Roseimaritima multifibrata: one gene and its partner. The protein of the gene in region 2 binds, or shares a complex with, the protein of the main gene of each other region. Links are inferred from orthologs where the notes say so. Each region holds a gene or a part of one and is shown on either strand. Other genes may lie near its edges.

Region 1 (15,408 bases), 260 kb from region 2 along the record:
TAATTTCCTGTTACCGCTCGGTAAATGGTGACCTAATGTTGACTATCAACTAGGACGATCACCTCTCCAATTCAAAAATCCGGCAGTTTTGAACTGCCGTCACCGCTGGGCCTCCGATGACCGCTACGACTAGCGAATTAGCTTCATCGACAATCATGATTGTCGATGACATCCCCATCAATGTTAAAGTCGCGCGTGCTCATCTTGAATCTGCTGGATATAGGAACTTTGTGACCCTGACCGATCCGGCTGAAGCATTAACCGCCATCGATTACTCCAATCCCGATGTCGTGCTGTTGGATATCATGATGCCAGGAATCAGCGGGCTGGAAATACTGGAAGACATCCGGGCAAATCCCCAGACGGAGCACTTGCCCGTTCTAGTCCTTAGTGGGGCAGAAAGCCGTGATCTAAAGAATCAGGCACTCTTGCTAGGGGCGACCGATTTTCTGTCCAAGCCTATCGACATTGATGAATTATTGCCGCGTGTCCGCAATAGTTTGTTGATGAAGACGTATGAAGATGATCTGCGGTCGCAAGTTGTGCAGCGTACTAAGGAGCTGGAACAAGCTCATTATGAACTGATTCATTGTCTGGCTAGGGCGGCCGAGTTCCGCGATGGCGATACAGGGGCTCATATCGTTCGTGTCGGCAAGTACGCCGCCATCATCGCCGATGAACTGGGGATGGAACCTGAAAAAATCAATCGTCTGCAACAGGCCGCAACCCTTCATGATGTTGGGAAGATTGGGATTCCCGATGCCATCCTTCAAAAAGAAGGAAAACTGACCGATGACGAATACGAAAACATGCAGCGACATTGCGGGCTTGGAGGGCAGGTTTTAAACCAGGATTTGCACCGCACAGGAATCTCCCTGACGAACCATCCCACGATTGGAGCTGAGATCATGGCTGTCTGTTCCTCGCCAACAATCGTGCTGGCTCGGACGATCGCCCTCACGCACCATGAACGCTGGGATGGGAACGGTTATCCCCTCGGGTTAGGAGGTGAGAACATTCCAATTGAAGGAAGGATCACCGCGGTTGCGGATGTGTTTGATGCCTTGAGTAGTCGCCGCCCGTACAAGAAAGCGTTCTCGCTGGATAAATGTTTAAGCATCTTAGACGAAGAGAGCGGGTCGCATTTTGATCCGCGAATCGTAAGTGCCTTCCTCAACCGAGTTTCCGATATCGTCGCAGTTCAACTTGAGTATGCCGATGTCTGTTAATTCACTGGGCGCCCAAGAGCGACCACAGGTCTTGGTAGTCGATGACCATCCGACGACCAGGAAGTTGATGTCTGCATGGCTAGAACTTTCCGGGTATCCGGTCTCTCAGGCGGAAGATGGAATCCGCGCTTGGTCAGCCGCTCAATTCGATTGCCCGCCGATTGTGGTCACTGACTGGAACATGCCAGAAATGTCAGGGCTGGAATTGTGCCGCTCGATTCGCCGCAAACTGTGTAACGAAGACGTTTATATCCTGGTCGCTACATCACGCGATTCGGGAGACGATCTTTCCGAAGCGATGGCAGCCGGGGCGAACGATTTTCTCTCCAAACCGATTCAAGAAGACGAATTTTTGGCGAGAATCCAAAACGCTGAAAACGCGATTCGGCAGTTGCAGATGAAGACGGAGCTTGCCGAAGTCGATGGCTTGACCGGACTGCTGAACCGCCGCTCTTTTTTAGAGCGAAGTGAAGCCGCACTTGAAGTGACAAAGCAGCTCGGGCAACCGACTTCCTGCCTGATGATGGACATTGACTTGTTTAAGCAATTCAATGACCAGTATGGGCATGCCATGGGGGACGACGTTCTGCGACTGGTCGCCAGCATCATCAAAGAGACTTCCCAGAATCGTGAGATCGCAGGTCGCCTAGGTGGCGACGAATTCTGTATTTTGCTTTCGGAATATGATGAAAACGAAGCGATCCTGTATGCAGACCGCTTGCGTAAACTGATTATCGATCGGTCTTCGGAATTGATTGGTCCCCATGCTGTGGTTCGCACGACGATTGGCGTCAGTCCGTTTACCGCAGAATGCAGGACGATTACCGATTTGCTGGAATTGTCCGATCGAGCCTTGTTGTCGGCAAAAAATGAGGGGCGTGATCGGACGCAAAGCCATACCGGTTTACAGCGTCAGCGACTGAACGAAGGGGACAATGCGACGGTCGGGCAATTTGCACTCCTTCGCTCTACTTCGGCAGAAGCGATCATGACAACCGGCATGGCGGTGTACGGTGAACAGGAATTGTTCCGCAATACGTTGGCTTCCTTCCTGGCGTCGAATGCTGATAGTGCGTGCGTGGTGAATGAAAATCGTGAACTTGTCGGTATGGTTTCCGAACGCGATTTCTTAAATGCACTCGCTTCCCGCAAAGAATTAGATGCTCCGCTTAGCGATGTGATGAACGGAAACATCGCTCGATTCAGGCTGGATACAACGGCGGAAAAAATCTGGCAAACGCTCCAACGAACTCCGATGTTGCGGAGTGTTGTTGTCGACGGGCGAGGCGTTCCCGTGGGGATGATCGAACGTCGTTCGCTGCTGCGATTGCTAAGCGAGATCGAAGAAATCTAATTGCGAGGTGACAACGTTCACTCGGCGAGCAATGCTTCGATATGTTTTCTGAAATTGGCTTCTCCTGGATTCCCTTTCCAGTTGAGTTCTCCTTGCCACCAAGTGCGGATAAAGCCCTCTTTGTCGATCAGGTAGACGGTTGGCCACATCGTTGTTCCCCAGCCCTTCCAGTTCTCTGATTCCGTATCCATTAGGAGCGGATATTGGATGTCATTTTCAACGGCGGCCGCTGCAACTTTTTCCGCATCCCTTTCCGAACTTGTTTCCGGAGTTTGAATGCCGATTACAACCAGCCCTTGGTCGGCATAGTCTTTGTGCCAGGCCGTATAGTGCGGCAGGTTACGTTTGCAGTTGATGCACTGAAACGCGTAGAAGTGGACGGCGACTACCTGCCCTTTCAGATCCTGCAGGTTTCCTGGCAGCGCTTTGGCAAGCCACTGCGATGTTTGCAGTTCAAGGGATGGGGCCAACGGATAGATTCGCTGAACGGCGGAGAAGTCGAATGGTTCGCCTCGCAGGTTCGCGATTTTCTGTTTCTGTTCATTGGAAAGACTATCGACAATCCCATGGTGCTCTTCATCTTTGATCGCCTGCAGTTCTTCTTGCAGCGATCCGAGGTCGGAACCGGACGCGACCTTCTTGCTTAGCTCGGTTGCGGTGCGATCGGTTTTTAGGGCTGCCAGTCGAAAGGCACTGTGATCTTCCTCTGATAATTGAAGGACGGCGGCGACATCCTTTTGCAGAACAATTCGAGTCCCCAAGGCTTGGCGTTCCAGCTGTTCCAGACGAAGCCATTGCACTCGATCCAGAACCGTTAGAAGGCTCTCTTTTAGTTTTTCTGTTAGTTGGCGTTGGATCGCTAGCCGGTCGGTGGCCGGTTGGATTCGCGACGGCCACCAGATCGCATCGAGGGGACGCAGTAACGCGACGACTTTTTCGATCTGCTTGGGGCGGAGCTTCAGTTCGTCCCAAACCAATTGGTCGTGCAGCATCTGTAGAAGCGCGGGGGGCATTTCGATCGGTTCGTCGCCGGTGAATTGGCTTTCGGCGGTGTTCTCTTTGTCGGCTCCGTGAACCAAATTCTGTGGATGGCTCAGTTGCACCAGGGCCAGCAAAAGCAGAGCAAACGAGAGATGGAAATAGCAGGTTCGCATGGCAGCCACAAAGCAAAGGGTAAAGGATCATTCGATCCGCATTATAGAGCACGGGCCGGAAATCCCGAAATTCTAAGCGGTGCCCAGCCGAGAAGCGATTCGGCCCGCAGGCATGCGCTGGATCACATGGCAAACGAGCGACCCCCAAGGGAGTGAAGGAATCACTTCACTTTCCGCCCAATCCCTGGTAAGTGCTCTCGTTTGGTGGTCTGTTCCCGAAGCAGTCACGTAGCGCCGTTCGCCATAGCGTGGGCAGGCCGACAATACATTACCAATAGATTTCACGTCCCCCGAGACGAGGGGTCGTGCTTGTATTTGCTCCGCCGCCTATTGAAACGACAGCCCGTTGGGTTTCGAAGAAATTTGGGCGGGTCGCGATGTTGGCGGAGGTTTATGAACCGCTTGTTGCTTTGACGTATTCGACCAAGGCGATAACGTTTTCAACGGGGGTCTGCTGGAGGACGCCGTGGCCCAGATTGAAAATATGTCCGGGACGGCCGGCCGCTTGAGCGAGGACTTCGCTGGCTCGCAGGCGAATCTGTTCGGGGTCGCCCAGCAGGACTGCGGGATCGAGGTTTCCTTGGACGGGGCGATCATGGCCAATGCGTTGCCAAGCCGTGTCTAGCGGGATGCGCCAATCCACGCCGACAACCGTTCGGCGATCGCCTCGAAGGAGTGGAAGCAATTCGGGATTGCCGGTTGCAAAATTGATCACGGGAACACCTGGGGTGATCCCCTCAAAAATTTGCTTCATGTGGGGCAGCACAAACTGCCCATAGTCGATCGGGCTGAGGCAGCCTGCCCAGCTGTCGAATAATTGCACGCACTGGGCACCCGCGGCAATCTGTGCGTTTAGGTATCGAACGACCGAACGCGCCAGTTTGCCCATCAAACTATGCCATGCACCTGCATCGGTGTGCATCAGCTGTTTGGTGTGGACGTATTGTCGACTACCACCCCCTTCAATCGCATAACTGGCGAGCGTGAATGGGGAACCGGCAAACCCGATCAGAGGGAGATGTTGCGGCAAATCGGCACGTGTCTGGCGAACCGTTTCAAAAACAAAATCGAGCGAGGAAACGTCTTCTAGTTCTTGGACTCGATCGACTTCGTTGGGAGACCGGATGGGGTTATGGATGACCGGTCCGTCTCCTTTGACAAATTCCAGATCGAAACCCATCGGTTCCAGGATCGGCAATAGGTCGGAAAAGATAATCGCCGCGTCGACTCCAAGACGGTCGACTGCCGTGCACATCACTTCGCTGCAGAGTTCCGGTTTCTTACACAGTTCCAGGAACGACTGTTTGGCTCGGACTTCGCGGTATTCCTGCATGTAGCGTCCCGCCTGTCGCATCAGCCAGATCGGAGTCCGTTCGGTCGATTCGCCGCGGCAGGCCCGCATGAAAAGACTCTCTTGGCTTGGATGTGGTATGCGTTCGCCCGTCACAGGATCCATCACAGTCGTTACTTTCTTGTATTCTCCCAGCGTGCGACATCGTTTTGCGGCTTCAACAACCAGATGTCCCATCTTGGGATGAGGGGGTTCAAAATCAGCGGTTAGTTCACATTCTTGTAGCATTTCGGTCGTGGTCGGACCAATCGATCCGACGACCATGCTTCGCAGACGCGTGCGAAGCCGATCGGTCAGCTTCAGGTGCTCGGCCATGCGGAGCATATTAACAACTTGGTGGCCGCTGGTGACCAGCAGGACATCTCGGTCTCCGGCACAGATCGCTCGGACGTTCTGTTCGAGGGCGGAGGTATCTTCGGGGTATTCCCAGCCGTAGACCTTCAGTGCGAGGACTTGCCCGCCGCGGGCTTCCAGGCCGGCGATCAAGCTGGTGTTGGTGATTCCATATTCCTGTACCGCGACCGTTTGGTATTGCACGGGGGCCACCGAATCGACCAGTTGGAGCAGTTCGCGCCAAGTATTCGGTTCACCCACCTTGAAAGTTGGTTTTAGGCCAAATTCACGCATCGCGGCGACCGGTTTCGGGCCGCGGCAAACGGTGGTGATATCGGACAGTGAATCGAGGAATTGCTGCAGGTCGACATGACGCTCGATCGATTTGATCAATTGTCGAAACCCGACCCCGGTTAAGAGGATTACATAGGTAATTTCGCCCGTCATCACGCGATAGGCAAAATCGATCGCGGGCCGATTGGGTTCGATCGGGACCTCTCGCATCGACGGGCTGACATAGGCAACGCCGTTATGTTTCTCGATCAGCCGAGCCATATCGCCGGGGCGACGGCTTTGCAGGGCGGCGACGCGTAAACCGCCAAAATCGGGATCCATAATGCACTTGTCCGGAATTCAGAGTGGGAAACGTTGGTAGTGGTCCTGTAATCAAAGACGCAGGGAATGTATTGTAGACGCCCCATTCGATTCCGTTAGCCCGTGTCACCGACTATGCCGCGCCGCAGTCTTCGTAGCCTTCGGGCTGCCTTACCACTTGATCGTTACCTTTCGACGGTTGAGGAATTACCCCCACTGCTGACCAGTTCCTCGCTGTTTAACAATGATGCGCCCTTGGAAATCGAGGTCGGGTCCGGGAAAGGGCTGTTCATGCAGACCGCATCGGCAGCCGAACCGGATCACAATTTCCTCGGGATCGAAATCGCCCACAAATACGCTGCCTCGGCGGCCGCTCGCTTGGCTCGTAACGAGCAAAGCAATGCGAGAATGGTGGCAGGGGACGCCGAACCCTTGTTTCAGGCGAAGATCCCCGAGGGCTCTTTAGAGGCGGTTCACGTTTATTTTCCCGATCCTTGGTGGAAGACACGCCACAAGGGGCGGCGGGTTCTTAACGAGGCCTTTATCGAAAATGCCACGCGCTGCCTCAGAATCGGTGGACGCTTTCATTTCTGGACCGATGTCCTCGATTATTTCGAATCGACGATCGAAAAAGCTGCCCTGGTCGCTCCCAATCTTGGGCCTCCCATTCCAGAAATCGCCCCGGCTGCCGAACATGATCTGGACTATCGGACTCACTTTGAAAGGCGGAGCCGAAAGCATCGGATCCCGGTCTATCGCGTTTGTTACCGCAAACAGGCGTAGTCCTCTGCCGCGGTCCGCAGTCAAGTAACCGTTTAAGCCTCACCTCGTTTTCCACTTTCTACTGTTTAGGATTCTATCGGATGTCCTCCACTGACCTGTTGGCTGAACTCCGCTGGCGCGGCCTGATTCATCAATGCACCGATGAGGCGGGTTTAGAAAAATTGCTCAGTGAGCCGCAAACGATCTACATCGGTTTCGATCCAACGGCGACCAGTTTGCACATCGGCGGATTGATGCAGTTAATGCTTCTTCGCAGGTTCCAGAAAGCGGGCCATCGACCGATCGCCTTGGTGGGAGGGGCGACCGGGATGATCGGGGATCCGACGGGTAAAAGTGAAGAGCGGAATCTGCTGACCCCCGAGCAGTTGGCTGCGAATGTGGATGGGATCGCAGCCCAGATGCGTGCATTCATCGATTTTGACGGAGACCAGCCTGCGCTGTTGCTGAACAACCATGACTGGATGAAGGACTTTAGTTTTCTAGATTTCTTGCGTGATGTCGGGAAAAACTTTCCCGTCGGAACCATGCTGGGGAAAGAATCGGTCCGAGCTCGCCTGGAGAGTGAATCGGGGCTGAGCTACACCGAATTTAGTTACCAGTTGTTGCAGGCCTACGATTTTGTGCATCTGGCCCGCGAACACGGGTGTTTCATCCAGGGTGGCGGAAGCGATCAGTGGGGCAATATCACCGCTGGAATCGATTTGGCCCGAAGAATGTTGGGCAAACCGCTGGTCGGTTTAACGGCTCCCCTGCTGCTGACCAGCGACGGTCGCAAAATGGGAAAAACGGAAAAGGGAGCCATCTGGTTGGATCCGCAGCGAACCAGCCCCTACGCCTTTTACCAATACTGGCGGAATGTCGAAGATGTGGATGTGATGCGCTGCATCGCGTTCCTCACGGAAATCGACAAAGAAGAATACGACGAACTGGCGGTCAAGGTCGCCGAGGATCCAGGCCGCCGGGAAGCGCCTCAGCGATTGGCTGAATGGATGACCCGGTTCGTTCACGGTGAAGAAGGTTTGCAGGCGGCTTTGAAAGCCAGCAAGATGTTGTTCGGCGGTGAAATCGATTCGCTAAGCGATAACGCACTGGGAGAAATCTTTGAGGACGTTCCCAGTCAGGAATTCCCCCGATCCGCGCTGGAGGGGGAAGGCCTGTGGGTCGTCGAAGCGTTTCAGAAATCGGGTTTGGCAAGCAGCAATGGGGACGCTCGCCGGACGATTAAAGATGGTGGCGCGTACGTAAACAACCGCCGTGTTGTCGACATGGATAACCGTCTGACCGAAAAGGATCTGGCCAGCGAAACGGTCATGGTCCTGCGAAAAGGAAAACGGAAGTACGCCCTGCTGAAATTTTTGTAAAGGCGTAAAGGCAGGATCGCGCTCTAGCGATCCGAGCGTCGCCTTTCGCTCCGCGAAAGAAAAGTCCTTTTGGAGCTACTTTCGCGGACCGAAAGACTACAAAAACCGTCACCTATCAATTTCGCTGCGGCGCACGTCCAGCTGCCAGCGGATGGTTCGAGGAACCGTGTTCTCTTGAGGCGTGATCTTCAATCGTAGCAGCCGGTTGTCTGTATCCAGGCTCCATTCGGCAGCGGGTTGCTGCGCTGCGGAAGTTTGAGCGTCGATCGCCAGCGGGGTCAGGACCAGTGTCTGCTCTCCGTGCGTCACCTGCGCTTGGTTGTCTTGGATGGCGACTTCGACGTTGTCTGACAACCGGTACTGGCTGCCAAGGGCGAGCGGAAAAATGGGGTAGCGGCAGGCGATGTCGAATTTTAGCGACGGGGTTTTGTCGTTTAAAAACGCTTCCACACTGCTGCTCCAGTGCCCTTGGCCCGCTTGCCCAACGGCGAGAGCTGCATCGTTTTCGCCGATCGGTTCGACCGATAATTGCTGAAGGGGTGGGTCGGCGGGCCAGTTGTCCGAAGCGGTTTCCGCTGGATCGGACTGCAACAGGAGCGTGGGATCGCCGGAGCTGGCGAAACTGAAAATTTGATGCTGGTAGCGGTCGCCGGATCGAGGGAAGCGAATTTCAATCCCGGCGCCGTCCTGATTTTTTACCGATAGCTGTAGAGGTTCCATGTTTAGTCCTCCACCGTTAGTTCTGCAAAACGACGTAGCAATTCCAGTCCGTTGGCTTGGCTTTTTTCGGGGTGGAACTGCGTCGCGAACAGATTTCCGCGGCGGATCATTGCACAGAATTCGCCTCCGTAATCGCAGGTCAGGGCAACCACATTGGGATCGGCCGGGACGACGTAGTAGGAGTGTACAAAATAGAAGTACGCCTCCGCGATATTGTCGGGCAAGATCGGTGCCGTCGGTGGGCAGACGTTCACTGTGTTCCAGCCCATGTGTGGAACTTTAAAGCCTGCGGGGCGCTGGAAGCGGACGACTTCGCCTGGCAAAACGCCCAAACCTTCGAATGTTCCACCTTCATACCCGGTGTCAAACAGCAACTGCAGGCCTAAGCAGATTCCAAGGAAGGGGCGGTTGGTCTGGCAGTAGTCCTGGAGTGGCGAAACCAGGTCACGTCGTTTCAGTTCGGCCATCGCCTCGCCGAAACCACCGACGCCGGGCAGGATTAGCCTCTCCGCAGCCGCGATTTCCTTGGGATCGGAGGTGATGTGAGCGGTCGCGCCGACTCGCTCCATCGCTTTTTGGACACTCCGGAGATTGCCCATTTGGTAGTCAACAATGGTGATCATCTGCTTAGCAATACAAGCGAGTCAGGGGCTAGCGGGGAAAATCAAGCTTTAGAAACCTAATCGCCTGAACGGATGGTGTAAACAAACGGATAGTCCGTAGCCGGTATTTTCGGTTCCCCAATAGCGATAGCGCTGGGAATTTCGTGTACGGCGGCCGATCTGATACGTTATAGGGGTGAGGGATTATTATCGATAAACGGTTATCAATCCCATAATGATTGATATTTTGGGTTCTGGAGTCCAAACTGTGTATGGGGCTCATTGCTGTGAATGCAATCAATTAACCAAAGGATTGGCGTTGCTGCTGTTGCTGGAGAGTGAAAGTTGCTCTCTCGGCGGGTGTGGTTTCGCCATGATCCGAGGACTTTTCCGTTCGGCCACTGCTCTAATCTGAGTCGCTTGAATGTCAATCGATAGCGTGCCCTCTTACGATTCCGCATCATCGCGAACCCCTGTTCCTTTGGCTGGGGGGCCGGATAGTGGTGCGTCAGAGGATTTGCTGCAGGACGTTCATGTCGATGAGGACGAGGAAGGTCTGTACGAGGATGAAGAGGAGGAAGGTGAAGAATGGTTCACCGATGAATCGGTTGCATTCGTCGCCAGTCTGCTGACGCACATGGCGATTTTGCTGGGATTGGCGTTTATCCCCATCCTTATCGAAAAAGATCCTTCGGCGGTTGTTCTGGTCAGTTCGCCTCCTGAATATGACCAAGAACGTGTCGAAGTCATCACCGACATTGCCTACAGTTTGGCTCCGAGTGAAAAAATTGGAGCGAACAGCGAAGCCGAAGCCGAGCTTTCCGAAGCCTCTGCAGAAATGTTCGCCGAAGTCGCCGAGATCCCGCAGCCGATCGATTTGCGTGAAAGCCCCATCGCGACGATCAACATTTCCAAAATGTTTCAGGAAGCGGTCGCACCGGTCGATCGTCTGAAAGAACTGAAGGGAAAGACCGGCGTCGGTGCCGTGGGAGCCGCCGGTGCGGTCGATCGTTTGACCTGGGAAATCCTCCAGTCGATGCAAGAACGGCCGACACTGGTCGTGTGGCTGTTTGATCAAAGTGGCTCTTTGCATCGCCAGCGACAAGAAATTCGTGATCGGTTCGACCGAATCTATAAAGAATTGAAGCTTGTCGAAGAAAGCGGCCACGAAGCGTTCGAACGACAGGACCCCAGTACCGCTCAGCTGGTTACCAGTATCTTTGGGTTTGGGCAAAAGGTGGAATTGCTGACTCCCGAACCGATTGTCGATCTGGCTGAAATTAAAAGTATTGTCGATAACATCCAGGTCGATTCGTCCGGGGTGGAGCAAGTCTTTACTGCCATTTACTCCGCGGCCCGTGAATACAAGGGCTTGCGTCGCCACCGCTTGGGCGTGGGGGCTCAGAGGAATGTCATGCTGGTCGTGGTCACCGACGAACGGGGCGACGATGCGGATGGGCTGAACCCAACGATCGATATCTGCCGCAAGTATGGCATGCCGGTTTACGTCATCGGAGTCCCTGCACCGTTTGGACGCGAAACAACGTTTGTAAAATATGTCGACCCCGACCCGAAGTACGACCAGTCCCCGCAGTGGGCTCAAGTCGATCAAGGGCCTGAATCGCTGTTGCCCGAACGGGTCAAGATTGGGTTCACCGGGAACTATGCCGAAGAGCCCGTCATGGATAGTGGGTTTGGACCCTTCTCGCTCACGCGGCTTTGCTACGACACCGGGGGCATCTATTTCACGGTGCACCCCAACCGGAATGTGAACCGCCGTGTGAAGGGGAGCGAGATCGAAGCGTTCTCGGCGAATATGTCCTACTTCTTTGATCCCAACACGATGGCCCCATATCGGCCAGATTACGTTTCGAAAGAGGACTACGAGCGATTGGTGCAGTCCAGTCCGATGCGTCAAGCATTGGTCGCGGCCGCTCAGTTGCCCGGCGTCGATCGATTAGAACGCCCTCAGACTCGGTTTGTGAAGCGGAGTGAAGCGGGCTTGGTTGGGGATCTGACCACTGCCCAGCAAGACGCTGCAAAGCTGGAACCGCGAATCAACCGGATGGCCGACGTTTTGCTGCGTGGCGAAGATGGACGCAACGATGAAACCAGTCCTCGCTGGCAAGCAGGTTTTGATCTGGCCCTCGGCCGGGTACTGGCATTGAAAGTGCGTACGGAGACCTACAACGCGATGCTCGCGGCTGCCAAGCGAGGCATGCCCTTTAAGGATGAGAAGAACAACACCTGGGTGATTGCCCCTGACGCTGAAATCAGCGTTGGAAGTAAATGGGAGCGACAGTCGGCTCAGGCGGTCGAACTGCTTGAACGTGTTGTTAAGGAGCATGCAGGAACCCCGTGGGCGATCCTTGCCAAGCAAGAATTGGAAACGCCTCTTGGGTGGAAGTGGAAAGAAGAGTTCACCGATTTGAACCCGCGTCCCGCTGGCGGCGGCAACAATAACAACAACAATAATCCTCCGCCGAGCGACGATAAAAAACGGATGCTCAAAAAAGCCCCCAAGCGTCCAATCCCAAAACTGTAGTTCAGCCGAGGGGTGGATGGTTTGATGATGCCGTTGTTATCTGTGTCGGTTGTGCTTTCTGCAAACGCTTTCTTTTAGTGGATGTTGGGTCTATGTTGCGTGGACTGGTGGGCGGTTTCGCCGTTTTGGCTTGTGCGGCACTCGCTTCGGGTGGGCAGTTTAATCGAATCTTAGATATCGGCGATCCAGCCCCCGAATGGTCGGCGCTGCCAGGCACCGATGGAAAGACGCATGACGCAAAATCGCTTGCGGGCGCTCCGGTGGTGGTGGTCGTTTTCACCTGCAACAGCTGCCCCTATGCCGTCGATGCGGAGGAGCGAATCGTTCAGCTGCACGCCGACTACGCGGCCAAAAACGTGGCTGTCGTAGCGATCAACGTCAACTTGGTCGAAGAGGATCGGCTGCCGGCGATGAAAGAGAAAGTTGAAGCGAACGGTTGGAAGTTCCCGTATCTGTTTGACGAAAGCCAGCAGATCGCCAAGGAATTCGGAGCCAAATACACGCCGGAGGTTTACGTTTTGGATCGTGAACGCAAAGTCGCTTACATGGGGTCCATGGACGATAGTCCAGACGGCAAGAATGTAACGAAGACCTACGTGCGAGATGCCATCGACGCAGTCCTCGAGGGCCGTGACGTCGCTACCGCCGAAACCGTTCCTGTAGGCTGCCGAATTCGAATGTCCCGCCGCCGCTAAGCGGGCAGTCGCGTCAATCGGAAACGGAGAAAGCTTGTCGCCTTTCGCGGCGCGAAAAAACGTCTTTTTGGGAGCTGCTTTCGCGGCGCGAAAGGCGACAAAAACCGTCATTTGTAAATTTCGCTTCCGCCGGTTCTGTAGGTCGTGGCGAGAGAATGTTTGGCGTTCTCTCAGTGCCCGCCTTTTTTTCGATACTTGTTTGGGTTCTCCGCTTTTCCTGTGATCTCATACAAGAACCGGCTAGGCGTGGTTGGCCGCGGTTTCCCCCAGCGGCGGCGGGTGAGCGCCATCGAAAGGGTGAGCGTTTCCTGGGCTCGGGTGACACCGACGTAACAGAGGCGTCTTTCTTCGGCGATGTCGTTCTCGCTGCCACTCTTGACGCTTCGTCCGTGGGGCAGCAGACCTTCTTCCATCCCGACCATGTAGACGACGGGGAATTCCAAGCCTTTGGCCGCATGCATCGTCAGCAGCCAGACGGCGTTCTTTTGCGCTAGCTTGTCTTTCTCGTTCCCCATTTCTCGTCCGGCGAGCACCGTTTCGGAGAGGAAACCGGCAAGGTCGGGATCTTTGTCGCGGTCCTCGTAGGCCGAAATCGCATTGACCAGTTCTTGGATCGAATTGGTTCTTGCTTCGATCTCTTCGGGTTCGTTGTAGACCCTGCGGATTTCTGCAAAGTACTGCGTCCGTTCGATCAGCGTTTGGACCGCCCCGGTCAGCGACCCCAGGGTGGCTTCTTGAACGTCTTTCAGCAGCGACCGTAGGCTGTCGACGCCACGTTGTGCGGCTGGAGGCAGGTCCGACACAGCGTCTGGATCGGCCATGATTTGCCAAGCCGGTTTACCGCCCTGAACGGCTCGTGAAATGATTTCCTGAACCGATTTGTTTCCTAAGCCGCGCGGCGGCGTATTGATAACACGCAGGAGCGAGATTTCGTCGTTGGGCTGGTCGATCCATTTCAGGTAGGCCAACAGGTCTCGGATTTCGCGACGGTCAAAGAAAGATTGGCTTCCCAGCATCACGTAGGGAACGTTCATCTTTCTTAATTCCGTTTCGAACAAACGCGGCTGTTCGTTTGTGCGGAATAGAATCGCAACGTCGCGAGGTTCGTAGCGGCCGCGATCAAGCAGTCGGGCAATTTCGCCAACGACCAATTTTGATTCCTCGGTTTCATCCTTCAGCTGCAGGATCCGAGGTCGTTGGCCGACCGCGCGGATCGGGCGAAGGGTTTTGTCGTGCCGCGTTGCATTGAATTCGATCAAGCGGTTGGCCATTTCCAGGATTTGGCCGCTCGATCGATAATTGTCTTCCAGTCGAACGACCGTTGCGTCCGGCCAGTCCTTGTTGAAATTCAGGATGTGCGTAACGTCGGCGCCGCGCCAGCCATAGATCGATTGATCGTCATCCCCGACGACGCACAGGTTGCGGTGGGATTCCGACAGGCACTTAATGATCCGGTATTGGCTGCCGTTGGTGTCTTGGTATTCGTCGACCAAGATATGGTCGTATTTGCTGGATTCTTCTTTGCGGACTTCCTCGTCCTCTTGGAGAAGCATTTCGGTGTGGACCAGCAGGTCATCAAAATCCATCGCTCCGCACGAGCGGAGGCCATCCTGGTAGCGGCGGTAGGCGCTCGCAGCCAAGTGTTCTTTGTCGGTTTCGGCGACCGATCCAGCATCGGCGGGGAGGATGGATTGATTTTTCCAGCCACCAATAATCGACAGCAGGTCTCCCGGTTTCAGGGCGGTTCCTGGTAGCCGCAAATCGCGCAATACCGCACGCGCGAGCGATTCTTGATCACTTCGGTCATAAATTGCGAATTTAGCGGGAAAGCCAATCCGTTTGGCGTGCCGGCGCAGAATGCGAACGCACTGCGAATGGAACGTGCCAATCGTCGGTTTGGGGCTTTTGTCCGCCTTCCCTTTGCTGGAACGCTTTTTGGGGCCGATCAACTCGGTGACCCGCTCCTGCATTTCCCCAGCGGCTTTGTTGGTGAAAGTCACCGCCAAAATTCGGTCGGGGGAGGTTCCATGGCGGATCAGGTTGGCAATCCGGAAGGTCACCACGCGGGTCTTGCCCGTGCCAGCGCCTGCCAGAACCAACATTGGTCCTTTGAGTGTTTCGACGGCCTGTTTTTGGGCCGGATTCAGTCCATGCGTCATGGTCGCGAATGGTAGCGACCAAAAGTCAAATCGAGAAGCGGAGGGTTCTCAATTGGGGGCGAAATGCCGCTCCCCAAAGGTGATTAAGCCGCCGATTCGGTCAACTGCAGGGCGTCAAGCAGGTTTTCGAAACGCTCATCTGCCGCACGACGACGTTGTAGTCGTTCGTTGACGTCCCAACTGGACCGGATGGCCAGGACCCGAGCGGCGATTTCGATGTCCGATAAAACCGTCTCATTTTGAGAGCGACGGTTCGAATTTGCGACGCGGTTGGTTGTGTTCTGAGTCTGAGTTTGAACTGGGGCGTTTTCAATAGCAGTTGACATCGTGGTTTCTCCTGAAAGCGAAACATTGGTGACGCTTGGGCCGGGAGACTGTTTATAAGCCATCTCCGTAGGGCTTCGCTGGCCAACCTATGACCAGCTTTGAATCGTTCACCGCGAAGGTTGGTGATTCAATGATTGACTCTTAAGGCAATCATCGTGCCAATTACACTTATTGACGCAATCGACATAAAGAAGTTCGCCG
Region 2 (15,435 bases):
GGGCTGGACGGAAGATCGGTGACGATTTTTATCCAGCGTCCCTGCAATGTACGCAGTTCCTCTGCCGTCGCCACGCCACAACTGAAACCAAGTGACACGCACCAGACGATGAACGTCAGACATTTCGAATTCATCATCGGTGGAGCTCCTTGGGAATCTTAGTTACGCAGTCCCCAGCACGGTTTGGATCGCAGCCACCAGGGCGGTCGCATCCTCTCCATTGTATTCGACTTCCTCAGCCGTTTTATTCTGCAGATCCTTTACCTGGCAGACTCCGCTTGAGAGTTCATTCCCTCCGGCGATCAAAGCGATCCGAAAGCCCTTGCTGTCGGCGTACTTTAATTGCGCCCCCAGTTTTCTGCTTTCAGGATAAAATTCAACGCCGATGCCGCTGGCTCGCAGTAGCGTCGCCATCTTGATGTAGGCGGAAGAAGAGTCTTTATCAAAATAGGGGATGAACACGGGCGCTGGCGTTTTCACTTCAGGCAGCAGATTCAATTGTTCCATCGCGGCCAGCAAACGATCCAGACCGAGGGACGCTCCCACGCCCGGGAGCGACTGCTTGCTATAGGTCGAAACCAAGTTGTCATAGCGACCGCCACTACAAACGCTGCCGATTTTTGGCAGGTCGTCAAGGAAGGTTTCGAAAATGACTCCGGTATAATAATCCAGGCCTCGCGCGATCGAAACGTCCAACTGAAGCCGACTAGCAGGAACTCCTGCAGCGTCCGCGCCCTCGAAGATTTGTTGCAAACGCAAGATTCCAGCGGTTGCGGTCGGGCCGTCGCCAATGACCGCAGGCAGTTGCTCCAAAATTTCGGCAGGGGTTCCGGTGCACTCCGTCAATTTAAGCACTTTGAGTGCCTGATCGGCGGTGACGCCTGCAGCGGATTCCATTTCGGCCGCTGTTTTTTCAGGACCGATTTTCGCCAGTTTGTCCAGCGAACGGAGAATGGGGACCGACTGTTCAACAAGGCCAAGGCTTTCCAACAACCCGGTCAGGATTTGGCGATTGTTGATGTGAATTTTAAAACCATCAAAGCCCAGTGATTCCATCAAGTCATTGATGATCAACAAGGTTTCAATATCGGCAACAACACTCTCGCTGCCAATACAGTCAAAATCGCACTGCACAAATTCACGATAGCGGCCGGCCTGCGTGTTTTCGCCTCGCCAAACGGGGGCTAAATGGTATCGCTTAAAAGGCGTCCCCAATTGGTTGATGTACTGGGCGGCAAACCGAGCCAGCGGAACGGTCAGGTCAAACCGCAGTCCCACTTCACGTCCACCATGGTCGGTAAACCGGTAGAGCTGCCGATCGGTTTCGTCACTCCCTTTGCCCGTCAGGATTTCCAGATACTCCAAAGCCGGAGTATCGATCGGAGCAAACCCGTAACGTCGAAAGACGGTGCGGGCAGTTTGCATGGCCTGTTCGCGAGGAATCATTACCTGAGGCAAATAGTCGCGAAAACCTTTCAGCGTACGGGGAGTGATCATATCGACGGATTCGCCGTAAGTGGATTGGGGAAGTAATAGAAGTTGGAGAATGGGCTAGGCCAGAGGCAAGGCGGTCGGCCTGGGACTACGGAACCCTTGGCCGGAATCGGGGCCAAAGCGAGCGTCGCAGTATTCTGCAATTTGCTCGGGGGATTCGAAATACTTTTCGTAGACCCAGTCATCCTCATATTCACAATTGTCGGTGGTGTAATCCCGACAGATTTGTGGGCGAGTTTCATAGATTCCGCACCGATTATCGGCCTGCAAGTGCTTGCAGGTCGTGTGGACAAGCAGGTACCAGTCCCCTCCGTCCACGAAAACACTCGCGCGATCATGCAGCAAATACCAGCGGATAAAGTCAAAATCCCGGCGGGAATCTGGGACATCGATCGGGAGGGCAAAATACTGACAACATTTGGCCGTACAGTGTTCACACAGGCTTTCCCCCACTGGGACCTGTGAACGGCGTGGCTTGCCCGCGCCGGGGCGGAGTTTCGTGATCGTCATTGTGTTGTTTGCTCCCAATCCGATAACTTATCGCAGTCATCCGATTTTACTTTATAGTTTCGCTGCGAAGGCTAGCACAGCCGACAGCGATCGAACAGGGTTGAACCACTCCATGGAAGTCGTCATCACCGCACTTGGCCCCGACAATGCTGGCCTGGCCGATCCGATCATCCATTATCTGACCGGTCAAGGAGCACGGATTTCAGAAATCCAAATGGACGACCATGATGAAGAGCAGCTATTTGCGATGCTCTGCCGAGCCGATTTTGATCCACAGCATACCACCTACGAGCAAATTCGCTCGGCGATGCGACAGATCGGCGAACATAAAAAGCTAGCGATCCGGGTCTGGAGCCGCGATGCACGAGAAGGAAAACCCCGTATTGCCCTCTGCGGGACCTATGTGTCGCACACCCCCAGGGCCGTCCTGGAAAACGTCCGAAGTGGGCGGATCGACGCCGAGATTTCGGTGATGATCAGCAACCGCAAAAAATTGCAGGCTCTGGCGGAAGAATACAACGTTCCGTTCCGCTTAATCGGCGACAGCGAAGGGGCGGCCGATGATGCGGCCATGGTCGATGCTCTGGATGAATTTGACGTCGACTACGTCGTCCTAGCACGTTACATGCGTGTCCTCCCGGCCAGCACCTGCTGGCAATTTGCCGGTGGGCGAATCATCAACCTGCACCACGGCTTATTGCCCGGCTTCCCCGGTTTTCGTCCCTACCACGACGCCAATGCCGTCCGCATGCTGACCTACGGGGCGACATGCCATTTCATCATTCCGGAACTGGACGCGGGAAATCAGATCATCAACCAACGGACTTTCTCCGTAAATCCAGGTACTCCGCTACCGCAAATCATTGCTCAAGGCGAAACCGAAAACGAACCAATCTGTTTGGCCGAAGGAGTCCGCCGTGTCGTCGACCGCGAAATCGCATTGCACTTCCATCGAGTCGTCGCCCGATAAAGAGAACGAGCGACGCCAAACTCCTAGCGGCAGAGCGCGAGCCCTCCGGCCCGGAAACCAACGCTCGCAAAAGGGCCGGACGGCTCGCGCCGTTCCGCTAAGATTTATGCGGCAGGGCGGATGTCACCGGTCAAATCGCATCGAGCGCACGCCGAATCGCTGCAAAGACAGAGCCCCAGTCACCGGTGGTTGTTTGCCGAAAGAGTCGCATGCTGGGATACCAGTGCGTCGTTTCTGCCTTCAGGCCCCAACGCCAGTCGGGAACTTTTCCCAGAACCACCCAGACCGGCACGTTCAACGCACCGGCAAGGTGGGCGGTGGAAGTGTCTGTCGTGATCACTAGATCCATCTGACAGAGGATCGCGGCCGTATCGAGAAAAGCTCCGCCCGTCTGGTCGATGCTGTCCGGCAGCCGTTGAATTCGATCGGCAAAATCGCACTCCGACAATTGTTCGCTTCCTACCCCATGCTGCAGGCTGAACCAATCGCAATTCGAACTTTCAATCAAGGGAGCAAATTCCTGAAGCGGAACCGAACGGTAGATATCCGCGTGATGGTTCGGATTCCCTTGCCAGCAGATCCCGATCCGCTTGGACGCCTCATTCGATCGTGCCGGAAGATTCTGATTCCAGTACTCCAACAGAGAATCGCTGACCGACAAATAGGGCGTAACCGCCGGGTCGGGTTTCACTGGGAGCGATCGCACGTGGTCGGCAGCTTCAATTAACGAAGCCTGAAAATCGACATTTGCGGGGATCATTCCGCTAGGACAAACTTGGTCAATTCCCGGAGCCGAGGAGAGCAGGGGAACCATTTTCGATTCGCACCCCAGCACGGTCCGCGCACCGAGCGAACGAAGTTGCTTGGCCATACGGACGAAATGGATCGCATCCCCCAGTCCCTGCTCAGGATATAGAAAGATTGACTTACCCTCCAAAGGCTCTCCCTGCCATAAAGGAGCCGCGGACGCTGGGCGTTGCAGGCCGGGCATTTGCCAACGCCAACGATATTCCTCCCAGCCCTTCGCCTCGTCCCCCAGCAACAGATAGATCACTCCTAGATTGCGATGGAGTTCCGGTTCCTGTGGCGACAACTGCAACCCTTTTTCATACCACTGCAGTCCCCGCTCGACGTCTCCGTTCCAGATCCACAGGGTTCCTCGATTCTTAAAGGGACTGAGGTAATCTGGTTGCTGCTGAATCGCCGTTGCGAAGCAAGCGTCCGCTTCCTCGATCTGATTCAACATCCGCAGAGAATTGCCAAGATTATTCCAACCGATCGGAAACTGCGGCTGGATCTTCAATGCGGCTCGGTAAGACGCCACCGATTCTTCGAACCGATGCTGGTCAAAGAGGGCGATGCCCAAGTAGACATGTGCCTCCGCGCTCCCCGGGGCCTGCGCAAGGATCTGTCGATATATCGATTCGGCTGCAGCAAGTTTCCCCTGTTGATGGAGTTTCCAAGCGTGCTGCAAGACTTCGCGAATGGTTGCCAACAGTTTTTCCTAGGTCATTTCCAAACCGGTCATCGTGCTGGTTCCCGAGGCGAACTGATCCATTGGCAACCCCATCCGCTGCAGCAAGCTGACGTACAGATTGGGCAATGGATAGTTATTCTTTTGATCAAAAGCCAAGTGCTGACCATGACGGAAACGGCCACCGCCCAGTAGGACTGGCATATTGCGAGTGTCGTGGTTCGACGCGTTGCCGAGATTGCTGGTCAGGATCACCGAAGTGTTATTCAACAGATTCCCTTCCGCATCTTCGACCGACGCGAGGTCACGCAGAAACTGTCCCCAGGTGGCCACAATTTCCGTTTCGATCAACGTCAACTGCTCTAGCTTCTTTTCGTCTTTGCCGTGATGGCTTAAGGCATGGTATCCCTCTTCGACTCCGGCGATCGGCAACACGCCGCCCGATCCTCCGAGGTGGTAACTGATAAAGCGAGTCGAATCGGTCTGCAACGCCAACCGAATCATGTCGCTCATCAATTTCTGCCGACCGATGAAATCATTGGAATTCCCAATATCGACCGGTCGCTTACGATCGACCGTGGGTTTCGGACGCTTTGCCCACGCCTCCGATTTTGCCAGTCGGACTTCCAGATCACGAACGCTAGAGAAGTATTGGTCCAATCGTCGCTTGTCACCGGCGCCCAACTGCCTGTTCAATTGCTTCGCGTCCGACGCGACCAAGTCCATGATGCTTCGTCCATGCCGAACGCGTCGGACTCGCTGCGCTTTTTCATCTTTGGCATCGTCGATGAACAGTTTTGCAAAGACGGCCGACGGCGAAGTCTCCGCGGGAATCATCGCCCCGTTTTCGGTGTATGAGGGGCTATTGCTGCCCGCACTACCAACCACCAACGAAGGGTAGCGAGTCGCATCTCCAAGATGTTTCGCCATCAACTGATCGATCGAAATCGAATTGCGTGCTCCCCCGGTCCCACCGGCAGGGTTTGCGGTCAGCAAACTGGCCTCGGCAAGGTGGCCCCCTTTCACACCGGGGTGCGAGGAACCGGAGATCACCGTAAAGGAGTCACGGATGTCATCAATCTTTTTTAAGTACTGCGAAGGCTTGTAATCGCGTCCCGCTTCCTCGGGGTTCAATTCACTTGCCAACAATCCCAAACCGAGCGTCATCGAAACGAATCGTTGAGGTGCCAACGGAGCCGAGCCCTTTGCGCCAGCAGTTGCCTTTTCCATCGCCGATAGCCAAGGCACGGCAACCGATACCCCTGCACCACGCAATAGGGTTCGACGCGGCAATTTCTTCATTGCTAAAAAAGACATCTGTATTCCCCTTTATCGAGATTTGTAATCGATTCTACTTATTCAGAAACAGGTCGCTGGTGATCGTGCGATAGAACAGTGTCCGCATCCCGTAATCGGAATCGGCACAGTCTTTCACGATTTTGCGAACCTCTGGCCGATCTGCAAATTCAATCGGAGCCCCCGTCGCATAGGCGATCCAGTGGTGCACCAAATTGGTCGCCAACCGATCGGGATTGGCCAGGACATGATCCTGAAATCCGGATAAATCATCAAACCCTTCGCCACTGGTCCAGTGGTAACTGGGATCAATTTCCGGCCCCTTCTTCTTCGCATTCCCTAGCTGCCCATAGTGTTTCCGCCATTGTCCCGCGGGATCAAAATTCTCCAACGCAAATCCAGGAGGGTCAATTTTGACATGGCAACTGGCACAAGAACTATCAGCAAGGTGCTTGTTCAACATGTCACGGATCGATTTGGCTCCGCGAATGTCCGGTTCAATCGCAGCGACGCTTTGGGGCGGAGGCGGAATCGGTTGCCCTAGAATCCGCTCTGAAATCCAAACACCTCGAATCACTGGAGACGTGGTCGTCCCATTTGCAGACACCTTCAACAAAGCGCCCTGAGTGATCAAACCACCTCGCGGCGATGCTGGATCGAGCGACACGGCGCGGATTTCGTCGCCGGAAACACCTTCCACGTCGTAATATCGAGCAAGCCGACTGTTCAGATAGGTTTTCGGAGCTTTAACCAAGTAGGCTGCTGGTTCATCCGCACGCAGCATTTCGGTCAAAAACTGCACGGTCTCTTCGACCATTGCCTCTTTGACAACGCGATCAAATTCACGAAACAGACGTCGATCGGGTTGAGTATCGTCAATCAAAGCAAGATCAAGCCACTGGGCGGCAAAGTCACGCATAAACCGTTCGTCGGCACCGTCGCTAAGCAGGCGATCGACTTCGCTGCGCAGGATTTTATTGTCGGCCAACCGACCCTCTGCGGCCAGATTGCGGAGCCGATCGTCCGGCGGTGAAGCGGTCAGAAAATAGCTCAACCGGTTCGCCAGATCATGCCCTGCCAAACGCCCAGGCGGTTCGTGAAAATACAGAAAATGAGGCGAGCAGAGGAGGGCTCGATAGCTTCGCCGAAGAGTACTTAGCAGGGGTTCGCCAGCGGCCAAGTCCGCCTTTGCCGCATCGATGTAGTGCTTGATTTCGCCGGAGGTGACATCACGCCGGAAAGCACGCGTGGCAAATCGATGCACCAGTTCCTCAACGGACGCAACCGGATCTTTGGCCACCAATTCCACTTCACTTGCTTTCGAATCGCCTGATGATTTGCGGTTCTTCGCATCCTTTGATTTTTTCGAATCCTGGCTCTTCGCGGTTCGTCGAAGTTTCAGGTCGCCCCACAGCAGATTGGCGATTCCTTTGTCGTCGGGCCCATAGTGAATCCGCTCCATCAAGATGGAGTGAATGGCAAGACCAGCGACGTTCTGTGGCTCACCTTCACCCGTTCCAATTTGCCCGCCACCAAAGGAAGCCGATTTCAATGTCCTGTCTGCTGGACGGATCTCTAACATATGGCCTTTAGGAAGCCAGCCCTCGAAAGTCCACTCCTGAGGTTCATTGGTTACTTCAAAACTGCCAACCGAGGCTAGCAGCGGAGCACTTGAAACACACAGCCCACTTCGCACAGAACACCAGACGCCATGATCCTTCGGTTGATTCAGCGCCGACGCACGAATTTTAAAACGGTACCAGCCATCGGACCGAGCCTTCGTGGCGGGAGTCCGCCCATAAAAGATGACTCCTCCCATCCAGACAACGGCTGCATCGTTAAGAAGTTCGGGTTCCCGACAACGTCGTTTGGGATTTTCTCGTACGATATCCTTCACCGACAAATCACGACGTACGTCTTCCTCTTCGCCGAGCGCGCGGGAAAAAGCTTCGTCAAGGGATTTATCGACAATCTGAAGGTGTTGTTCCAATTGGAAATGGGAAATCACTTGGCCATCGGCAACGGTCGAAAAACCATCGGTCCGCGGCTCGTCAGGCAAGCGAGCTGCCAGTGGAATATCGATCCCAAGGACTTGGTGCAACGAGCGTTCCAGCTGTAGGTTCGTCAGGCGACGCCCTTGGACTCGGCCGACATGATTAATATGAGCTTGCTGATTCGCCCGCAGCCATCTTTCCGTCTGCTGCTCAAAAACCGCCTGGGCTTGCGTGTCGACTTCGCCGTAATCAGCAGGGGGCATTTCTCCATCATGGACACGGTCAAAGACGCGCACCCAGCGGTCCATATTCCGCAAAGTCAGCCCCGCTTCGAATTCGCCAAGGTCGAAACCACCTTCGCCATCTTTGCCGTCGTGGCAATCAAGGCAATTATCGTTAAGAAATGCACGAATGGTCGGAGGCACAGCCACGGCCGGTTCTGCCGATTCCGCGACCGAACAGGGTGCAAACGAAATCACGACAAAGGCAAACAATGCCGCACTCAAACAGGAAAACGCGATGCGAATGCGAAGCAAATCCATAGAAGCCATTAGAAAAATGAAGGCAGGAAAGGGAGGCGGGCAGACTCATTATAGTGTTTTCAACACGGATAACGAGGATCGGACTCGGAAACAGCCCAAAAACCAAGCGTGAACCGATCGATCGTGTGGTCTAAGGACTATCTACCGCACGCCCTCGCCCCCCAACTCGCGACCTCGAACACGCAAAAAAGGGGAGAGGCAAGAGAATAGTCTTCCCTTCCGGGCGCCACCGATCGAATTTGCCGGGTCAAAACGGCCTGCCAGCACAACCGCACTACCACGAACAACAGCGTTGCGTTGCAGCGACGTTGGCCATAAAAAAACCTCCCTCGCGGCAAACCGCAAAGGAGGTTTTTGTTTTTAAAACGGCGAACGCTTTGCAGAACTAGAACTCTGCGCGACCTGCACCTTGACGTTTGGCTGCTTCGATCCCGGCACCGACAGAACGCAGCACGCCTTCACCGACGATAATGCGATTCGATTGACCGCGAGGAATCATGTTCGTGAGGATCAAAACGCGATCGGTCTGCTCGCTGTTGTTTGCAGAATCGATGACCGCGTCGACCACAGGATTGGAAACCTGCTTGCCTACGGCTTTGGCGAACGGCAGAACCGAAACGTACATTTGCCCCAATGGGCGTTTTGCACCGTCAGCATCTTCCGAAGAGGAATCGATCAGCTTCTTCAACGTTGCTTCAGGATCATTACCGGCGGCGTAGTACAACGCATCGGCTGAGGTTCCAAGCTTAATAACGAACTTGGGGCCGAGTGTTTTCTGGGCTTTATCGTCGTTGATTTCGATAACGATCGAATGCAAATCGACCTCTTTGTATTTCGATTCGTTGAAGGTGAATTTGGGTGCACGGGGGTCATTGGCAACTTTCCCAGCCAACTCTTTGACCATGCGTTCGATCTCCGCACCATCCGCAACGACGGCTCCACCCTTCAGCGATGGCTGATCGCCCGACAGATCCAGCTGCATACCGATATCTAGTTTGCCCTGTTTCATCGTGTCGACCGTCAAGTCAACAAAACGACGCACCAACAACATCAGTTCTTCTTTTTGGATGTCGCCCATGCGTTGGTCTTTATCCAGCTGCGCCTGCATCGCTTGCAGACTTTGTTCGATCGATGCTTCCGCTTGCTCGACAGCCTGCGGGCTGATCGAAGTTGACGCGTGGTAGTACATCGCTGCGTCCGAGGAAATCACCGAAGCAAATTTCGAGGGGAGTGACATCGTGTTGGCGTAGGTTTCAGCCAATTCACTTCCTTCAACCGCGGTGGAAACGATGTCAAAGAACAATCGTTCGCGTTCGGGCTGAATCGCAAACCCGACAAGCAAGGTGTCGGTAAACGCGATCTGATCCTGGATTTGCTGCAGGCTGCGTTCAGCCATCTCACGAGCATTGTCCATTTCCTCACCACCGCGACGAGCCATCCCTTGATCGAAACCTCGCTTCAAGTTTTCGATAAAGGCATTGCGTTGTTCGGGGCTGATTGCCTGAACATTCAACCGTACGGCGATATCGTAGATTTCCGGCAGGTTCCCCAGCAGGGCTGCGGGATCGTTAGCAGGTTCTTTGACGGCATCACGATTGGAGGATGCAAATGCCCACTTTCCTTTCTGCTTGATGTACAGAAGGCTGGGGCCGGCGGTGATCACCAACGTGTCGGGATCGCTCTCCAAAGCCTCTGCGGGCCCGGTCTGAGCTTCGATATTTTTGAGGAACATCTTGATGTCGTCACTTGGCAACATCAGGACGGGAACCATTTCGCCATCAACGACATTGACGGTGATCCCGATCGGACGTTCGGGATCGATTCCTGCGGTGTAGATATTTGCCATTCCAGCAAACATTCCCCCAACGGCTGGTTGCCCGACCGCTTCACTGACATACAGCAAACCGTCGCGGATTCCTCCGATCCCGGAAAGCGATACGACCAAGGCAGGTTGGTCGACTCCTTCCACAACGGATAAATCGGGAACTTCCGCTTTTGAATCCTGGTCGATAGCGACCTGGGCCAAGAGGTTCGAACTGCCCAGAACCAAACCAAACGCAAGCGTCCAGCTGCTCAATTTGGCGAATACGGAAAATGATCGACCTTGCATGCTACTCCGTCCTGTCAATGTTTTCTAAGAGATTTACAGGGCCCTGCGGCAGAGCCCCTAGCTATTAAACCAAATTCTAGCACCGTTGTTCACCCGCAAAGCCGGAAAGATACGAATCGTTACCACGAGTGAGATACAATGGAAACCTTATCTAGCCCCCCCTTCGCGGAGACCTAAACGTGAGAATGCTGCCCGTATTGTGCTTTCTGTTGCTCTTCTCAACGACGCCGGCCCTCGCAAAGGTCACGGAATCCCCCTTCGGGAAAACCGCAACGGGCGAAAAGGTTCAGCAATTTACCATTACAAATTCGCACGGACTTTCCGTCAATATCATCACTCGAGGGGCGACGCTTCAGTCGCTGATCGTCCCTGACAAAGAGGGCAAGCTAGAAGATATCCTGCTTGGCTTTGATTCCGTCGCCGGCTACGAATCAGAAGACAACCAGTACTTCAGCTGCACCGTCGGCCGCGTCTGCAATCGAATTGGCAATGCTCAATTCGAACTATTTGGGGAAACCTACAAACTGCATGCCAACGATGGAAACAACACCCTGCATGGTGGTGGGGCGAGGAGCTTGGACAAAGTGGTCTGGAAAGCTTCTCTTCCGGAGGATCAAGAAAACACGGTGGAACTGACCTACTTCAGTCCCGACGGAGAAGAAGGATTTCCGGGCAACGTCCATTTTTCGGTTCGCTACTCGCTGACAGAGAAAAACGCATTGGCGATTTCCTATAAAGCGACCACCGACATGGAAACGCCGATCAACATGACCAACCACGCGTACTTCAACCTGTCCGGAGCAGGTGCGGAGACGGTCCTTGACCATATCCTCCAGATCGATGCGGACCAGATCACGCCGACCGACGACGAATTGATCCCGACCGGAGAATTCGCCGACGTCGAAGGGACCGCTCTCGATTTCCGTGAACCAACGGTGATCGGAGAACGGATTGCGGCGGTCGATAAAACGGCCGCGATTGGCTACGACCACAACTGGGTCCTCAACCACCAAAACCGCGGGGTCCGCAAAGTTGCCACCCTGGAGCATCCAAGCAACGGGCGGATGATCCATGTGGTGACCGACCAACCGGGACTGCAGTTCTACAGCGGTAACTTCCTAAAAGGACAGGAGGGTAAAGGAGGAAAGACCTACGCACACCGAAGCGCCATCTGCCTGGAAACCCAGTTCTACCCCGACAGCGTCCACCACGAAGATTTCCCCTCCATCATTTTGGTTCCGGGGGAAACCTATTCGCAGACGACGCTCTATCAATTCAAAGTCAAGGAAGACTAGATGATGCCTGGAGCTTTGACATCGATTCCCTTGAGAGCCATCTTGAGGGAGTCTTTGTTTGGCGCCACAGCAAACGCGGTTGGCCGATCGATCAGTTCATCGTCGATCAACCCTTTGAGGCTCATGGTGAAGTCTTGCATCCCATCCTCTGCACCGATTCGAATCGCGTCGGGCAGCTTGCTATCCTGACCTTCTAGAACCAGTTTTCGGATCATCGGACTGAACGTCATGATCTCGCAAGTCGGAACCCGCGAGACGCCCGGTTTGATACTCCGCAGCAATTTCTGAGCAACGATTCCCTTCATGTTAAACGCGATCGCTGAGCGAATCGCTCCGTGCATTTCTTCGGGGAAGAGGTCCAAAATACGGCCGATTGTCGTCGATGCACTCGCTGCGTGAATCGTGCCAAAAACCAAGTGACCGGTTTCGGCCGCGTGGATCGCGGTCATAAACGTCTCTTCGTCTCGCAATTCCCCCACCAGAATGATGTCGGGGTCTTCACGCACAGCGTGCTTCATACCGACAGCAAAGTCGATCACGTCTTGACCGATTTCTCGCTGATTCACCAAACACTTGTCTTCGGTGTAAACAAATTCGATCGGATCCTCCAGCGTCAGAATATGTTTCCGATAGATGGAATTGATGTAATTCAACATCGACCCGATGGTTGTACTTTTCCCCGAACCGGTCACCCCAGCCAACAGCACCATGCCTTGTTCATAGTGGCACAAGGTTTCCACACTTGGCGGCAGGTAGAGGCCCTTGAAGTCGGGGATGAAGTTATTGATTCGCCGAGCGACCATCCCGATTTTGCCCAGCTGCTTCAGCAGGTTGACACGGAAACGCCAGGAGACCCCGTCGACGTCACAAACATACGCGAAGTCAGCCCCCCCCTCTTCCTCAAAGATATGCAGGTTCCGCTCATCCATCATCGGAACAAGCAAGTTGATCATTTCTTGATTGTCGACCGGTCCTCGGTTCAGCGGTTTCAGCTCGCCACCGACGCGGACCATCGGCGGGCGGTCGACCTTCATGTGAAGGTCAGACCCTTCCAATTTGACAAGCGCCCGAAAAATCTTGTCGATATCCAGCGGATCTCGTTTAACCGTCAGACTTTCCTTCAGACGCCGCACAATTGCGTCTCGGCCCCCCTCCATACCAGCGGTCGTTTTCGGGGCAGCGTTGGCTTTGGCAGCGTGAGCCATATTGGGACATCTCCAGAAGAGGATGAAAGAACAAGTTGTTTATGTGCAAAGGGAAGCGAACGCCCGGTCTTGCAAGCGTTCGGGCTTACAAGCGAACGGAAACTCCGGCCGCCCGCATCGAACGCTTGGTCTCTTCAATTGTAAACTGTCCAAAATGAAAAATACTGGCAGCCAGGGCTGCATCGGCTTTTCCAATCAAAATTGCATCGGTCAGGTGTTCCGGTTTTCCGGCCCCTCCGCTGGCAACGACCGGGATCGAGACCGCTTCGCTGACGGCGGCAGTCATTTCCAGGTCGTATCCGTCACGCGTTCCATCGGCGTCCATACAGGTCAGCACGATCTCGCCCGCCCCCAATCGTTCCACTTCCTGGGCCCACGCGACCGCTTCCAGGCCCGTCGGTTTGCGGCCCCCGTTGATGTGGACCTCCCAAACCTCTCGACCGTCTCGCTGAATTCGCTTGGGGTCGATGTTGACGACAATGCACTGGCTGCCGAAGCGATCGGCCGCACGGCGGACAAAATCGGGGTCGGTACAGGCCGTCGAATTGATGGAAACCTTGTCCGATCCAGCGGAAAGTAACGCTCGAACGTCGTCGATGGTGCGAATCCCCCCACCGACCGTCAGAGGCATGAAAACCTGCTCCGCCGTCCGGCGAACGACATCGATCATGATGTCCCGTTTCTCGTGACTGGCGGTAATATCCAGAAAAACCAATTCATCGGCCCCCTCCGCTTCGTAGCGCCGGGCCACCTCAACCGGATCCCCCGCATCGCGGAGATTGACAAAATTGGTCCCTTTAACAACGCGCCCCTGAGCAACATCGAGACAGGGGATGACACGTTTAGCAAGCATCTACAATCTTCCCAAATTATCCGGCACGCGAACGAAAAGGCTTCTGGCCCCAGGTCAAAATATCTGGCTGAAGAAAAGCCGGGTCCGGGCCAGTTTAACCACGCACGAAATCAATGACGAGGTGCCCCGCCGGGAGAGACGATTTAATCGGCCGGAACGGGTCAGCGTTCCGGTTTCGCACCAGCAAGCGAGGGCATACGCACAAGTGGCTGAGGATTCTTTCGAGAAAATCCGTTGATTGCTTAGAACCGGGAGTCAGCAGCCTGACTGCTCGGTTCGCCAGGCAGACTGCCTCCCCCATATTCCGGCCTCCACGCGTGATAAAGTCCGACGCCTGCTCGCGATTTTCTGCTGGGCGTTTACAAAGGAAGCGAAAAGTGCAACGCGGTGCCCGACGGTGTAGAATGCCACTATTCAGTTCCAATTTTGGGCCTCGAACAACCCATTACTTACCATCACCTCTTCCTCTTTTCGGCACAGGGCTGGACGAATAATGACGTCACAGAATCCATCTTCGAATAAATCACGCCGCTCTTTTCTGAAGAAATCGGCTGGCGCTGCCTCGGCCGCGGTGGCTGCCCCTTATTTCTTCACCGCACAAACAGCTCAGGGTGAAGAAACCGTTTCGAAAAATGACAAAGTGCCGATCGGTCTGATTGGGGCTGGAGGCATGGGCACGGGAAACATGCGTTCGGCAGCGAAATGGGTCGACGTCGTCGCTATCGCCGATGTGGATCAAAATCGTCTTCAAAAAGCCAACAAAGACCTCGGTGGCGGCAAAGCCGATCTCTACTCGGACTATCGCGAAATCCTGGAACGCGATGACATCAAGGCACTGCATATCGCCACGCCCGATCACTGGCACACCAAACCGCTGATCGAAGCCATGCTGGCAGGCAAGGACATCTACTGCGAAAAACCGCTGACCCTGACAATCGACGAAGGGAAACAGATTCGCAAAGTCCAAAAGGAAACAGGGCGAATCGTCCAGGTTGGGACTCAACAACGAAGTACCTTCCCGCTGTTCACCAAAGCGATGGCGATTGTTGCCGATGGACGCCTGGGACATATCCACAAGGTTCAAGCTGCCATCGGTGGAGCTCCGACCAGCAAGGCAATCCCGGTCGCCGATATCCCGGAAGGCCTCGACTGGGATCGCTGGCTTGGGCCGGCTCCGAAAGTCGACTACCGCCACGAAGGCAAAGCGACGAACTGCCATTACGAGTTCCGCTGGTGGTACGAGTACAGTGGCGGCAAGCTAACCGACTGGGGTGCCCATCACGTCGACATCGCAAACTGGGCTCTTAAATTGAACGGCCAGACCGCTGGCCCGCTTTCGATTGGCGGCTCAGTGCAGCACCCTGTCGAATTCGACGAAAACGGTTACCCGAAGCAAAACGATCGCTACAACACGGCAACCAAATTCCAGTTCGATGTCGCTTTCCCAGGTGGCACCGAAATGATCATCCGCGATGACACCGACAATGGCGTCATGATCGAAGGAGACAAAGGCCGAATCTTTGTCAATCGAGGCAAACTGGTTGGTGCTCCGGTCGACGCCCTCAAAGACAACCCGTTGCCCGAAGACGCCATCCAGAAGGTTTATAAAAACCTGCCAATGGTCGGCAACGCACGTGCCGCCCACTGGGCTTGTTTCCTGCACTGCCACAAAGAGGGATTGGAACCGATCTC

The links.
Region 1: the proteins of hisF (region 2) and hisH are in contact, whole or in part, in a crystal structure (PDB 6RU0), measured with the Thermotoga maritima proteins. The link is inferred for Roseimaritima multifibrata from one-to-one orthologs. Residues at the interface, in WP_004080486.1 of Thermotoga maritima: Met1, Leu2, Ala3, Arg5, Ser40, Glu41, Asp45, Glu46, Ala70, Glu71, Ile73, Asp74, Ile75, Pro76, Phe77, Asp98, Lys99, Ser122, Gln123, Glu161, Thr195, Leu196, Asn247, Arg249, Glu251; in WP_004080484.1 of Thermotoga maritima: Asn15, Arg18, Arg22, Arg117, Leu118, Pro119, His120, Met121, Gly122, Trp123, Asn124, Asn134, Gly135, Tyr136, Tyr138, Val140, Tyr158, Glu180, Lys181, Ser182, Ser183, Lys184, Ile185.

What each region holds. Positions count from the first base shown.
Region 1 is NZ_CP036262.1:1,638,436-1,653,843, forward strand. What follows is about bases 7,693-10,399. They hold hisH (imidazole glycerol phosphate synthase subunit HisH), read right to left. Parts: upstream 9,503-10,399; coding sequence 8,882-9,502; downstream 7,693-8,881. Other genes in these bases: tyrS (tyrosine--tRNA ligase), read left to right, coding at 7,693-8,159; FF011L_RS06040 (hypothetical protein), read right to left, coding at 8,268-8,879; FF011L_RS06050 (vWA domain-containing protein), read left to right, coding at 9,906-10,399. Outside these bases: FF011L_RS06010 (HD domain-containing phosphohydrolase), read left to right, coding at 117-1,229; FF011L_RS06015 (diguanylate cyclase), read left to right, coding at 1,219-2,583; FF011L_RS06020 (redoxin domain-containing protein), read right to left, coding at 2,601-3,737; hemE (uroporphyrinogen decarboxylase), read right to left, coding at 4,129-6,036; tRNA (guanosine(46)-N7)-methyltransferase TrmB, read left to right, coding at 6,151-6,798; more of tyrS, read left to right, coding at 6,879-7,692; more of FF011L_RS06050, read left to right, coding at 10,400-12,026; FF011L_RS06055 (thioredoxin family protein), read left to right, coding at 12,119-12,721; FF011L_RS06060 (ATP-dependent helicase), read right to left, coding at 12,892-14,880; FF011L_RS06065 (hypothetical protein), read right to left, coding at 14,964-15,206. UniProt on the Escherichia coli protein: IGPS catalyzes the conversion of PRFAR and glutamine to IGP, AICAR and glutamate. The HisH subunit catalyzes the hydrolysis of glutamine to glutamate and ammonia as part of the synthesis of IGP and AICAR.
Region 2 is NZ_CP036262.1:1,909,079-1,924,513, reverse strand. Bases 11,860-14,593 are described here. They hold hisF (imidazole glycerol phosphate synthase subunit HisF), read right to left. Parts: upstream 13,744-14,593; coding sequence 12,976-13,743; downstream 11,860-12,975. Other genes in these bases: FF011L_RS07030 (Gfo/Idh/MocA family protein), read left to right, coding at 14,237-14,593; FF011L_RS07040 (type IV pilus twitching motility protein PilT), read right to left, coding at 11,860-12,842. Also shown: FF011L_RS07085 (hypothetical protein), read right to left, coding at 1-137; hisS (histidine--tRNA ligase), read right to left, coding at 163-1,497; FF011L_RS07075 (YkgJ family cysteine cluster protein), read right to left, coding at 1,552-2,004; FF011L_RS07070 (formyltransferase family protein), read left to right, coding at 2,117-2,974; FF011L_RS07065 (tetratricopeptide repeat protein), read right to left, coding at 3,105-4,469; FF011L_RS07060 (DUF1552 domain-containing protein), read right to left, coding at 4,479-5,765; FF011L_RS07055 (DUF1592 domain-containing protein), read right to left, coding at 5,800-8,280; FF011L_RS07050 (hypothetical protein), read right to left, coding at 8,666-10,390; FF011L_RS07045 (aldose epimerase family protein), read left to right, coding at 10,576-11,685; more of FF011L_RS07040, read right to left, coding at 11,682-11,859; more of FF011L_RS07030, read left to right, coding at 14,594-15,435.